Piscinibacter sp. HJYY11: one gene and its partner. The protein of the gene in region 2 interacts with the protein of the main gene of each other region in a pairwise test. Links are inferred from orthologs where the notes say so. Each region holds a gene or a part of one and is shown on either strand. Other genes may lie near its edges. The genes, in order: JI745_RS04240 and JI745_RS03710.

Region 1 (6,265 bases), 120 kb from region 2 along the record:
GGCCTGGTGGTCGCGGCCACCGGCAATGGCACGGTGCACGCGGCGCTGGAGGAGGCATTGCTCGAAGCCCAGGACCAGGGCGTGACCGTCTGGCGCAGCAGCCGCTGCGGCAACGGCCGGGTGCTGAAACGGGCCGACGACGTGCTGCCGTCGGCCGGTGAACTCACACCCGCGCAGGCACGGGTGGAGTTGATCCTTCAGTTGCTGTCGCCAGCGGGTTAGACCACGGTCAGGGTCACGTCGATGTTGCCGCGGGTCGCGTTCGAATAGGGGCACACCTTGTGGGCTGCCGCGACCAGCGCTTCAGCCTGGGCCTTCTCGAAACCCGGCACGGTGATCGCCATCGCGACCTGGATGCCGAAGCCGCCGGGGATGGGGCCGATGCCCACGTCGGCCTTGATCGACACGTCGTCCGGCAGCTTGATCTTCTGCGCGGCCGAGACGGCCTTCATCGCGCCGATGAAGCAGGCCGAGTAGCCGGCAGCGAAGAGCTGCTCGGGGTTGGTGCCCGGGCCGCCGGCGCCGCCCAGCTCCTTGGGGGTGCTCAGGTTGACCTTGAGGGCGCCGTCAGACGACTCGGCGGTGCCGGTGCGGCCCCCGGTGGAGGTGGCGTGGGCGGTGTAGAGGACTTTTTCGAGGGCCATGTGAAGCTCCGTTCAGGGGTGGGTGGAAGAAGGGGGTGATCAATGTGCCCCTGCGGCATCACCCGCAGTGGCGTCGAGGAGATTGGCGCGCAGTTGTTGCAGGCGTTGCGTGAGGCCTTCGATCTCCTGCACGTCGCACTGCATGGCCTGACCGAGCTGCACGGGCACGCGCTTGGCCTTTTGCCGGAGGGCGCGGCCTTCCGGTGTGAGGTGGACCACGACGCGGCGCTCGTCATCGGCAGCCCGCTTGCGCGTGAGCCAGCCCGACGCTTCCATACGCTTGAGCAGGGGCGTGAGCGTGCCCGAGTCGAGGAAGAGGCGCTCGCCCAGTTCGCCGACGGTGAGCCCGTCGCGTTCCCACAGCACGAGGAAGGCCAGGTACTGCGGGTAGGTCAGGCCCAGCGGTGCCAGGAGCGGCTTGTACAGCTTGGTCATCGCAAGCGACGTGGAATACAGCGCAAAGCACAGCTGCTGGTCGAGCTGTAGCCAATCGGCCTTGGCATCGTGGCGGCGTGGAGCGGTGTTCATGGAACGAGACTCTAATCGAAAGCTCGCAATTAGATTGCGCGCAATATAAATACCCTCCGAAGCGCAGGGTTGAACCCGGTTGGTGCGGCGCCGGCGGTTTGGGTATGGTGAGCCCATGACGCAGACCTACACCGAAGCGGCCCTGGCGGCCGCCCGCGCCGCAGCCGCCTTCAATGCCGAACAGCTCGATGCTGATGCCAGCGATCCGCAACGGCTGGGCTGGATGACCGGCGCACCACCGGCGCCGGAACGCCGCATGGCCTTTGCCGACAACAGCCGCAATCGCTTCCCGCAGATCCGCTGGTCGTTCAGCCATCAGCGCCACTTCCTGCCGACGAGCCCCGTGTGGCGCGGCGAGGGCCCGGTGTCGGCGCTGCCGCGTGCGCTGGAGGACTTCGGTGCCTTGCGCTTCACCCCCATCGCAGCCGACAAGCCGATGAGCTGGGCGGACGGCCTGAAGGCCACCTGGACCGACGGCGTGGTGGTGCTGCACAAAGGCCGCATCGTCGACGAGCGCTACTTCGGCGCGCTGCAGCCGCATCTGCCGCACCTGGCGATGTCGGTCACTAAGTCCTTCGTCGCGACGGTGGCGGCATCGCTCGTGGCCGAGGGCAGCCTCGACGAAACCCGCCGTGTCGACCACTTCGTTCCCGAGCTTGCGGGCTCCGGATTCGGCGATGCCACCGTGCGCCAGGTGCTGGACATGCGCACCGGTATCGCCTACACCGAGGACTACCTCGACCCGGAGTCAGGCGCCATCCGCCTGGGCCGGGCCATCGGCCTGTCGCCTCGCAGGCCCGACGACGCGGCCTCGCTCACCGACTACCTGCGGTCCATCGCCAAGCAGGGCGAACACGGCCAGGCCTTCACCTACAAGACCGCCAACACCGACGTGCTGGCCTGGGTGCTGATGCGCGTGACGGGCGTGACGCTCTCGGAGCTGCTGCACACTCGCCTGTGGGCGCCGCTCGGCATGGAGCAGGACGCCTACTTCGCCATCGATGCCTGGGGCACCGAGTTCGCCGGCGGCGGCCTCAACCTCGCGCTGCGCGACATGGCGCGGTTCGGCGAGGCGATGCGCTGCGATGGCGTGTTCAACGGCCGCCAGGTGGTGCCGGCGAGCGTGGTGGCCGACATCCGCCGCGGTGGCGAGCGCGGCGATTGCGAGCGCGCCGGCTTCCCCATCCTCACCGGCTGGAGCTATCGCAGCATGTGGTGGGTGTCGCACAACGCGCACGGCGCCTTCATGGCGCGCGGCATCCACGGGCAGGCGATCTACGTGGACCCGGTGGCCGAGGTCGTCATCGCCCGTTTCGCCTCGCACCCGGGCGCGGGCAACATGTTCAACGACCCGGTGTCGCTGCCGGCGTACCACGCCGTCGCGCAGGCCCTGCGCGCCTAGCCGGCGCTGAGCTCGTCGATCTGCGTCGTGAGCTCGAGCCAGCGGCCCTCGGCCTGCTCGGTCTCGTCGCCGATCTGCTTCAAGCGCTTGCCTTGCTCGATGCGCTGCGCAGGCGTGAGGTCGGGGCGGGCCGAGGCGGCTTCGATGTTGTCCTTCTCCTGGGTGAGCGCGGCGATGCGCTTCTCCAGGGTTTCGAGCTCCTTGCGCAGCGGCTTGGTCTGCTCGGCGAGTTTCTGCCGGGCCTGGCCGGAGGCCTTGCGGTCTTCGCGCTTCGCGGGCTCGGGTGGCGGGGCGGCGACCACGGCGGCCTGTGTTTCTTTCTTCACCTTGCCGCTGGCCGCATCCTTCGCGGCGCGTGCCATCTCGCGCGAGGTCTCGAGCAGCCACTTCTGGTAGTCGTCGAGGTCGCCGTCGAAGGGCTTGACGGTGCCTTCGGTGACGAGCCAGAACTCGTCGCACACCTCGCGCAGCAGCGCACGGTCGTGGCTCACCAGCATCACCGTGCCCTCGAACTCGTTGAGCGCCATCGAGAGCGCCTCGCGGGTGGTGAGGTCGAGGTGGTTGGTCGGCTCGTCGAGCAGCAAGAGGTTGGGGCGCTGCCACACGAGCATCGCGAGCACGAGCCGCGCCTTTTCGCCGCCCGAGAGCGTGCCCACGGCCTGCGACACCATGTCGCCCACGAAGCGGAAGGAGCCGAGGAAGTCGCGCAGCTCCTGCTCGCGCGCCTGCGGGCCCACGTCGCGCGCGAGGCGGATCATGTGCATCAGCGGGCCATCGTCGAGCGAGAGCACGTCGAGTTCCTGCTGGGCGAAGTAGCCGATCGTGAGGCCCTTGCCTTCGGTCACCTCGCCGGAGATCAGCGGGATCTCGTGGGCGATGGTCTTCACGAGCGTCGACTTGCCCTGGCCGTTGGCGCCGAGGATGCCGATGCGCTGGCCGGCGAGCACCGAGCGGTTGATGTCGCGCACGATGGGCACGCCGTTGTAGCCGCAGTTCATCATCGAGAACGCGAGCATCGGGTTGGGCAGCGAGACCGGCTCGCGGAACTCGAACTGGAAGTCGCTGCTGGTCAGCACCGGCCCGAGCTTCTCCATCCGCGCCAGCGCCTTCACCCGGCTCTGCGCCTGCTTGGCCTTGCTGGCCTTGGCCTTGAAGCGGTCGATGAACTTCTGCAGGTGCGCCATGCGCTCCTGCTGCTTGGCGTAGTTGGCCTGCGCCTGCAAGAGGCGCTCGGCGCGCATCTCCTCGAAGGCGGTGTAGTTGCCGGTGTAGCGGGTGAGGCGCGTCTCGTCGAGGTGCAGCGTGACCTTGGTGATGGCGTCGAGGAACTCGCGGTCGTGGCTGATGACGATCATCGTGCCTTCGAACTTCTGCAGCCAGGCTTCGAGCCAGACGAGGGCATCGAGGTCCAGGTGGTTGGTCGGCTCGTCGAGCAGCATCAGGTCGGCGGGGCACATCAGCGCGCGCGCGAGCTGGAGTCTCATCCTCCAGCCGCCCGAGAAGCTGTTGACCGGGTCGTCGAGCTGGTCGAGGCGGAAGCCCAGGCCCATGAGCAGCGCCTGTGCGCGAGGGCGGGCCTCGAAACCGCCGGCTTCGGCGATCTCCTGGTGGGCGTCGGCCATGGCGTGGCCGTCGTCGGCGGCTTCGGCGGCGGCCAGCGCCGCGTTGGCTTCCATCAGGCGCGTGTCGCCCTCGAGCACGAAGTCGGTGGCGCCTTGCTCGGTCTCGGGCATGTTCTGCGCGACCTCGCCCACGCGCCAGCGTGGTGGGATGGAGACGTCGCCCGAGTCCGACTGAAGCCGATGCGTCAGCAGGGAGAAGAGGGACGACTTGCCGGCCCCGTTGCGCCCCACCAGGCCGATCTTTTCACCGGGCTGCAGGGTGACGCTCGCGTCCTGCAGCACGATCTTCGTGCCGCGGCGCAGGGTGACGTTCTTGATGACTATCATGCTGAGACTGCTTCAATCCAAATTCTTCTTGAGACCTGACATGAGCCGCGGCCTCACCACCCAACTTCTCCATGCCGACCGCCTGGGCGGCGTGGAGCATGGCGCCACCCACAAACCTCTGCACACCTCGGCCGCCTTCGGCTACGAGACGGCTGCCGAGCTGGCCTCTGTCTTCCAGGGCGAACGCAGCGGCCATGTGTACGCCCGCCAAGGCAACCCCACCACCCAAGCGCTGGAGGCCAAGGTCACCCTGCTGGAAGGCGGCGTGGGCACCGTGAGCTTCGCCACCGGCATGGGCGCCATCGGCTCGATGTTCATGGCCTTGCTCAAGCAGGGCGATCACATCGTGGCCAGCCAGTTCCTCTTCGGCAACACGGCCAGCCTGTTCACCACCCTCGAGAACCTGGGCTGCTCGGTGACGCTGGTCGATGCGACCGACGCTGCCCAAGTGGCCCGGGCCATCACGCCCAAGACGCGTATTGTCTTCGTAGAAACGATCGCCAACCCGCGCACCCAGGTCGCCGACCTCGAAGGCATCGGCCAGCTCTGTGCGGAACGCGGCATTTTGTACGTGGTCGACAACACCATGACCACGCCGTACCTGTTCCGCCCGTCGGCGGTGAAGGCCGGCCTGGTGATGAACTCACTGTCGAAGTCGATCAGCGGCCACGGCAATGTGCTCGGGGGTGCGATCACCGACACCGGGCTCTTCGACTGGGCGAGCTTTCCCAATATCCAGGCGCCCTACAAGAAAGGCGCGCCCAAGACCTGGGGCCTGCTGCAGATCCGCAAGAAGGGTCTGCGCGACTTCGGCGCCACGTTGGGCGCCGAGGCGGCGCACCGCATCTCGAACGGTGCCGAGACACTCACGCTGCGCATGGACCGCGCCTGCGACAACGCCTTGAAGCTCACCACCTGGCTGGAGCAGCACCCGAAAGTCGCCGCCGTGCACTACCCTGGCCTCGAGAGCCACGCCCAGCATGAGAACGCCAGGCGCTGGTTCAAGGCCTATGGCGCGCTGATGAGCTTCGAGCTGAAGCCCGGCCACGACACCTTCGCGATGCTCGATGCGCTGGAACTCGTCATCAAGTCCAGCCACCTGGGCGACAACCGCACGCTGGCCATTCCCGTGGCGCAGACCATCTTCTGGGAGATGGGCCTGGAGAAGCGCCAGAAGATGGGCATCAGCGAATCGCTGGTGCGCATCTCGGTCGGCATCGAGGACTACGCCGACCTGCAGGCCGACTTCGAGCAGGCGCTGGCGAAGGTCTGATCAGCGCGGGCTGATCGCGAAGAGCTTCATCGTGCCGTTGGCCGACAGGTCGAGCCCGGCGGCATAGATCGTCGGCGTGCTGGAGCCGGCGCAGAACATGCCGCTCTGCACCGCGCTCGAGATCTCGGTGACCGCGAGCTGCGTGGCAGGCGAGACGCTGCCCGGCCCCTGCAGCCACGGGCGCGGCGTGTTGATCGACGGCAGCCCGTCGTACGCCATGCCGTCGCTGCCGTAGAGCGTGCCACCGGAAATGCAGAACTGCGGTTGCAGCGCTGTCGTCGCGAAGCTGTGGTTGAGCGTCGCGAACGACGACACCGTGTTGCTGCCGAGCGGCAGCGTCATCACCAGGTCGCGATAGCCGATCCACAGGCGGTTGTGCTTGTAGATGAGCGTGTGGATGCTGCCGTAGCCAAGGGTCGAGAAATCCCAGCGGCGCGCATCGCCGGTGGCGCCGATGCGGAAGAGGTTG
Region 2 (6,640 bases):
ATGTAGCCGCCGGGGCCGCCACCGACGACGACCACGTCAAAAGATTTGCTCATGGTCGTGTCCTCAGATGTCGAACAGCAGGCGAGCCGGATCTTCCAGCGCTTCCTTCATCGCCACGAGCGACAGCACGGCTTCGCGGCCGTCGATGATGCGGTGGTCGTAGCTCATCGCCAGGTAGTTCATCGGGCGGATGACGATCTGGCCGTTCTCGACGACGGCGCGGTCCTTGGTCGCGTGCACGCCCAGGATTGCCGACTGAGGCGGGTTGATGATCGGGGTCGACAGCATCGAGCCGAAGGTGCCGCCGTTCGAGATGGAGAAGGTGCCGCCGGTCAGCTCTTCGAGCGACAGCTTGCCTTCCTTCGCCTTGTTGCCGAACTCGGCGATCTTCTTCTCGATCTCGGCGAAGGTCATCTGGTCGGCGTTGCGCAGGATGGGCACCACCAGGCCGCGCGGCGAGCCGACCGCGATGCCGATGTCGAAGTAGCCGTGGTAGACGATGTCGTTGCCGTCCACCGAGGCGTTGACGACCGGGTAGCGCTTGAGCGCAGCCACGGCCGCCTTCACGAAGAAGCTCATGAAGCCCAGCTTCACGCCGTGCTCCTTCTCGAACTTCTCCTGGAACTTCTTGCGCATCTCCATCACCGGGGCCATGTTCACTTCATTGAACGTGGTGAGGATGGCGTTGGTCGATTGCGACTGCACCAGGCGCTCGGCCACGCGCGCGCGCAGGCGGCTCATCGGCACGCGCTGCTCGGGGCGGTCGCCGAGATTCATCGCGACAGGTGCGGTCACGGCGGGCAGCGGCTTGGCGACAGCGGCATTCACCGGTGCGCTCACGGGTGCGGCGGCCGCGGGCTTGGCACCCCCGGCGATCGCGCCCAGCACGTCGCCCTTGGTCACACGGCCGTCCTTGCCGGTGCCGGCGACGGCGCTGACCGCGAGGTTGTTGTCAGCCAGCAGCTTGGCAGCGGCCGGCATGGCCACGTCGCCCTTGCTGCCGCCGGCGGCGGGCGCTGCCGCGGCCGGCGCGGGAGCTACTGCAGCGGGCGCAGGCGCGGCCGCAGCAGGCGCAGCGGCACCAGGCTTGCCATCGGTGTCGATCTTGGCGATGACTTCGTCGCTCACGACGCTGGAGCCATCACCCTTGACGATTTCACCCATCACGCCGGCCGACGGTGCCGGCACTTCGAGCACGACCTTGTCGGTCTCGATCTCGATGAGGATTTCATCCACGGCCACGGCGTCGCCGGGCTTCTTCTTCCACTGCAGCAGCGTCGCTTCGGCGACGGATTCGGAAAGCTGCGGAACCTTGACTTCTACGATTGCCATTTTTGTGTCTCGATGCTGTCGTTAGAGCACTCGCTGCGACAACCGCGGCGTTGAGAGGCGTCGAAGACGCCTTTCGAACGGCGCAGGTTATTGCGGCAGACGTGCCGCAATACCTTATTTCGTGAGGACGAAGCCCTTGAGCTTGCCGAATGCCTGATCCAGCAGCGCCTTCTGCTGTTCCTGGTGCAGGTGCGAGTAGCCCACGGCCGGCGAGGCCGAGGCCGGGCGGCCGGCGTAACCAAGCTTCTGGCCTTCGGCCATGTTCTCGTGGATGTAGTGCTGCACGAAGAACCAGGCGCCCTGGTTCTGTGGCTCGTCCTGGCACCACACCACCTCGGTCGCGTTCGGGAACTTCTTCAGCTCGGCGGCGAAGGCCTTGTGCGGGAACGGGTACAGCTGCTCCACGCGCAGGATCACGGTGTCGAAGGACTTCTTCTCGTCGCGCTTCTTCATCAGGTCGTAGGCGACCTTGCCCGAGCAGGCGATGATGCGCTTGACCTTCTGCGGGTCGATCTCCGGGTGGTTCGGCCCGATGACGGTGCGGAATTCACCCTTGGTGAATTCGCTCAGCGGCGACGACGCATCCTTGGCGCGCAGGAGCGACTTGGGCGTCATGATCACGAGGGGCTTGCGGAACATGCGCACCATCTGCCGGCGAAGCAGGTGGAAGATCTGGCTGGCCGTGGTCGGCTGCACGATCTGCATGTTGTTGTCGGCCGCCAGCTGCATGAAACGCTCGAGACGGGCGGACGAGTGCTCGGGGCCTTGGCCCTCGTAGCCGTGCGGCAGCATCAGCGTGAGGCCGTTGGCACGGCCCCATTTCACTTCGCCGGACGCGATGAACTGGTCGATCACGACCTGCGCACCGTTCACGAAGTCACCGAACTGCGCTTCCCAGATCACGAGGGTGTTGGGGTCGGCAGACGCATAGCCGTATTCGAAGCCGAGCACGGCTTCTTCCGACAGCAGCGAGTCGATGACGACGAACGGAGCCTGGTTGTCGGCGATGTGCTGCAGCGGCGTCCAGGTGCCTTCGTCCCACTTCTCGCGGTTCTGGTCGTGCAGCACGGCATGGCGGTGCGTGAACGTGCCACGGCCGCAGTCTTCGCCCGACAGGCGCACGGGGTAGCCGCTCGCCACGAGGGAGGCGTAGGCGAAGTGTTCGGCCATGCCCCAGTCGACGTTGATCTCGCCGCGGCCCATCGCGGCACGGTCGGCGAGCACCTTCTCGACCAGCGGGTGCGGCTTGAAGTTGACCGGGATCGAGGTGATGCGCTCGGCAAGACGCTTGATCTCGGTGAGCGGCAGCGCGGTGTCGGCCGAGTCGGTCCACTTCTTGTTGAGGAAGGGCGACCAGTCGACGGCGTACTTGCTCTTGTAGTTGGTGAGCACCGGGTCGACCGTGTGCTTGCCGGCGTCCATCGCGGCGCGATAGGCCTTGACCATGTCGTCCGGCCCCTCGGGCGGCAGCACACCCTGGGCGACGAGCTTGTCGCCGTAGAGCTTGCGGGTGCCGGGGTGCTGGCCGATCTTCTTGTACATCAGCGGCTGGGTGAGCGAGGGGGTGTCCTGCTCGTTGTGGCCCAGCTTGCGGAAGCAGACGATGTCGACGACGACGTCCTTGTTGAACTCCTGGCGGTAGTCGAGCGCGAGCTGGGTGCACAGCACCACGGCTTCGGGGTCGTCGCCGTTCACGTGCAGCACCGGGGCCTCGATCATCTTGACGACGTCGGTGCAATACAGCGTGGAGCGCGTGTCGCGCGGGTCGCTGGTGGTGAAGCCAATCTGGTTGTTGATGACGATGTGCAGCGTGCCGCCGGTGTAGTAGCCGCGGGTCTGCGCGAGCGCCAGCGTTTCCATCACCACGCCCTGGCCGGCGAAGGCCGCGTCGCCGTGCACCAGCACGGGCAGCACGGTGTCGCCGGCCTTGTCGCCGCGGCGGTCGAGGCGGGCCTTGACCGAGCCTTCGACCACCGGGTTCACGATTTCCAGGTGCGAGGGGTTGAACGAGAGGCTCAGGTGCACCGGGCCACCGTCGGTCGACACGTCGCTCGAGAAGCCCTGGTGGTACTTCACGTCACCCGAGGGCAGGTTTTCCGGCGCGGTGTGGTCGAACTCGGCGAACAAGTCCTTGGGCATCTTGCCCAGGGTGTTGACCAGCACGTTCAGGCGGCCGCGGTGGGCCATGCCGATCACGATCTCCTGCACGCCCTTGACGCCCGAGCGCTGCACCACTTCGTCCATCGAGGCGATGAAGCTCTCGCCGCCTTCCAGCGAGAAGCGCTTCTGACCGACGTACTTGGTGTGGAGGTAACGCTCCAGGCCTTCGGCGGCCGTGAGCTTCTCGAGGATGTTCTTCTTCTCGTCGGCCGTGAAGTTCGGCTTCGAGCGGATCGACTCGAGCCTCTGCTGCCACCAGCGCTTTTCCACCGGCTCGGTGATGTGCATGAACTCGGCGCCGATGCTGCCGCAATAGGTTTCACGCAGCGCCTGGAGGATCTCGCGCAGCGTCTGCTGCTCGGCGGTGGTGAAGTAGGTGTTCGTCGCGCTGAACGTGATGTCCATGTCGGACTCGCTCAGGTCGTAGAACGCCGGCTCCAGCTCGGGGATCTTGGGGCGCTCCTGGCGCTTGAGCGGGTCGAGGTCGGCCCAGCGGGCGCCGATCGAGCGGTAGGCGGCGATCAGCGACTGGACGTGGACCTGCTTGCGTGCGACGGCCAGCTCGGTGCTGCTCGTCTTGACGGCGAAGGCGTTGGCCTTGGCGCGTTGAGCGAATGATTCCACCACCGGCGCGTGGGCCACGTCGCGGGCCTCGGTGCCATCGGTCGCAGGGACGTTCTGGAGGGCGTCGAAGTACGCACGCCAGTTGTCGGGCACGGAGCCCGGGTTGTCGAGGTAGGCCTCGTACATCTCTTCGACGTAGGGCGCATTGCCTCCGAACAGGTACGAGTTCGACCTGTATTCCTGCATCATTTCGCTCACCTTTCGCTCCGGTTTCCGGGGCTGTAGTGGGTTGATAAACCTTCCGCGACACGGCTTAACCGACTGGCGGATTGCGACCCGCCTTGACTGACATCAAGGGGACGGGAAGGACCTGAAAAGTCTGGGCGCGACTGTAACACCGGCTTGGAACCACTGTCACTTCGCCGCATTGGACTCCCCGGCGCTTCATACGATGACAACAGGGATAAATCTCACACTCGCATGCACCGCGTGATCCACATCCAGCCCGAAGCGCCCGCCAAACCGGCAATCGGCGAAGCCTGCAATGGCTGTGGGGTGTGCTGCGCGGCCGAGCCCTGCCCTGTCGGCATGCTCGTGAGCCGGCGACGGCATGGCAGCTGCGCCGCGCTGGTGTGGATGGAAAGTGAACGGGTGTACCGCTGCGGCGTGGTGAGCGAGCCGCAGCGCTACATCAAGGTGCGATGGATGGCCCAGGTGCTGGGCCGGGCCGCGCGGCGCTTGATCGCCGCGGGCCAAGGCTGCGACTGCAGCCTGTCGGTCGACGCCGGCTGATCAGGCGATCGCTGCGAGCCGCTCGCGGGCGGCGGCGTATTCGCTGGCCAGACGCTGCACCAGTTCACGCGCCGGCAGCACCTTCTTCACCGCGCCGATCCCCTGCCCTGAACCCCAGATGTCTTTCCACGGCTTCACGCGGTTGGAACCGAAGCTCATGGCACTGGCGTCGCTCGTCGGCAGGTTGTCGGGGTCGAGGCCGGCGTTGCGGATCGACGGCGCCAGGTAGTTGCCGTGCACGCCGGTGAAGAGGTTGCTGTAGACGATGTCGTCGGACGTGCCGTCGACGATCGACTGCTTGTAGCGCTCGTCGGCGCGCGCCTCTTCGGTGGCGATGAAGGCCGTGCCGATGTAGGCGAAGTCGGCGCCCATCGCTTGGGCCGCGAGCACGGCGGCACCGTTGGCGATCGAGCCGCTCAAGGCCAGCGGACCGTCGAACCACTCGCGGATCTCCTGGATCAGCGCGAACGGGCTCTTCACACCCGCATGCCCCCCAGCCCCGGCCGCCACGGCGATCAGGCCATCGGCGCCCTTCTCGATCGCCTTGTGCGCGAACTTGTTGTTGATGATGTCGTGCAGCACCACGCCGCCCCAGCCGTGCACCGCCTGGTTCACGTCCTCACGCGCGCCCAGCGAGGTGATGACGATGGGCACCTTGTACTTGGCGCACAGCTGCATGTCGTGCTCGAGCCGGTCGTTGCTCTTGTGCACGATCTGGTTGATGGCGAACGGCGCGGCCGGCTTGTCCGGGTTGGCCTTGTTGTAGGCCGCGAGTGTCTCGGTGATCTCTGCCAGCCACTCGTCCAGCAGCTCCGCAGGGCGTGCATTGAGCGCGGGCATCGAGCCAATGACGCCTGCCTTGCACTGCTCGATCACGAGCTTGGGATTGCTGATGATGAACAGCGGCGAGCCGATGATGGGCAGCGGCAGGTTCTGAAGGATGGGTGGCAAGGCCAAGGGAGTCTCCGAAAGTTCTCAGAAGGATTCGAGGGCGAGTGCCGTGACGCTGTCGGCACCCTCGACGATCGCATCGCGCTGGCCCGGCACACGGCTCAGGATGTGCTCGGCGTAGAACTGCGCCGTCGTCACCTTAGCTTGCAGGAAAGCGGCATCGCCCTCGCCGGCCTTGAGCTGCGATTCAGCGGCCAGCAGCGCACGGCCCAGTTGCCACCCCGCCATCACATTGCCGGCAAGCATCAGGTAGGGCACCGAGCCGGCGAACACCGCGTTCGGGTTGCCCTTGGTGCCACCGGCCACGAAGTCGACCACCTGCTCGAAAGCCACGCGGGCCGCGCTCAGGCGCTTGTGCACCGCGCGGGCGGCGGCGCCGTCGCGCTTGGCCAGCTCGGCTTCGGTCTTCGCGATCTGCTGCGCGATGGCCTTGGCGGTCTGGCCGCCGTCACGCGCGGTCTTGCGGCCGACGAGGTCGTTCGCCTGGATCGCGGTCGTGCCTTCGTAGATGGTGAGGATCTTCGCGTCGCGGTAGTACTGCGCGGCGCCGGTCTCCTCGATGAAGCCCATGCCACCGTGCACCTGCACGCCGAGGCTGGTGACCTCGAGACTCATCTCGGTGCTGAAGCCCTTCACCAGCGGCACCATGAACTCGTAGAAGGCCTGGTTCTGCTTGCGCACTTCGGCATCGGGGTGCGCATGGGCCGCGTCATAGGCCGCACCGGCCGTGATGGCCATCGCGCGGCACCCTTCGATCTGCGCACGCATCGTCATCAGCATGCGTTTCACGTCGGGGTGGTGAATGATGGGCGCGCTCTTGTTGATGGAGCCATCGACCGGG

What was found.
Region 1: the proteins of JI745_RS03710 (region 2) and JI745_RS04240 interact in binary tests that used the Escherichia coli proteins (3 or more experiments, as listed by UniProt). The link is inferred for Piscinibacter sp. HJYY11 from one-to-one orthologs.

Annotation. Positions count from the first base shown.
Region 1 is NZ_JAERQZ010000001.1:938,105-944,369, reverse strand. Bases 2,048-5,038 are described here. They hold JI745_RS04240 (ABC-F family ATP-binding cassette domain-containing protein), read right to left. Parts: upstream 4,524-5,038; coding sequence 2,571-4,523; downstream 2,048-2,570. Other genes in these bases: JI745_RS04235 (cystathionine gamma-synthase family protein), read left to right, coding at 4,564-5,038; JI745_RS04245 (serine hydrolase), read left to right, coding at 2,048-2,574. In the rest of the region: JI745_RS04260 (asparaginase), read left to right, coding at 1-222; JI745_RS04255 (organic hydroperoxide resistance protein), read right to left, coding at 219-644; JI745_RS04250 (MarR family winged helix-turn-helix transcriptional regulator), read right to left, coding at 684-1,172; more of JI745_RS04245, read left to right, coding at 1,288-2,047; more of JI745_RS04235, read left to right, coding at 5,039-5,796; JI745_RS04230 (hypothetical protein), read right to left, coding at 5,797-6,265. UniProt on the Escherichia coli protein: Genetic data indicate it may be involved in ribosome assembly or function.
Region 2 is NZ_JAERQZ010000001.1:820,507-827,146, forward strand. What follows is about bases 1,247-4,612. They hold JI745_RS03710 (2-oxoglutarate dehydrogenase E1 component), read right to left. Parts: upstream 4,306-4,612; coding sequence 1,447-4,305; downstream 1,247-1,446. Other genes in these bases: odhB (2-oxoglutarate dehydrogenase complex dihydrolipoyllysine-residue succinyltransferase), read right to left, coding at 1,247-1,332; JI745_RS03715 (hypothetical protein), read left to right, coding at 4,537-4,612. Also shown: lpdA (dihydrolipoyl dehydrogenase), read right to left, coding at 1-53; more of odhB, read right to left, coding at 64-1,246; more of JI745_RS03715, read left to right, coding at 4,613-4,848; JI745_RS03720 (nitronate monooxygenase family protein), read right to left, coding at 4,849-5,805; JI745_RS03725 (acyl-CoA dehydrogenase), read right to left, coding at 5,824-6,640. UniProt on the Escherichia coli protein: E1 component of the 2-oxoglutarate dehydrogenase (OGDH) complex which catalyzes the decarboxylation of 2-oxoglutarate, the first step in the conversion of 2-oxoglutarate to succinyl-CoA and CO(2).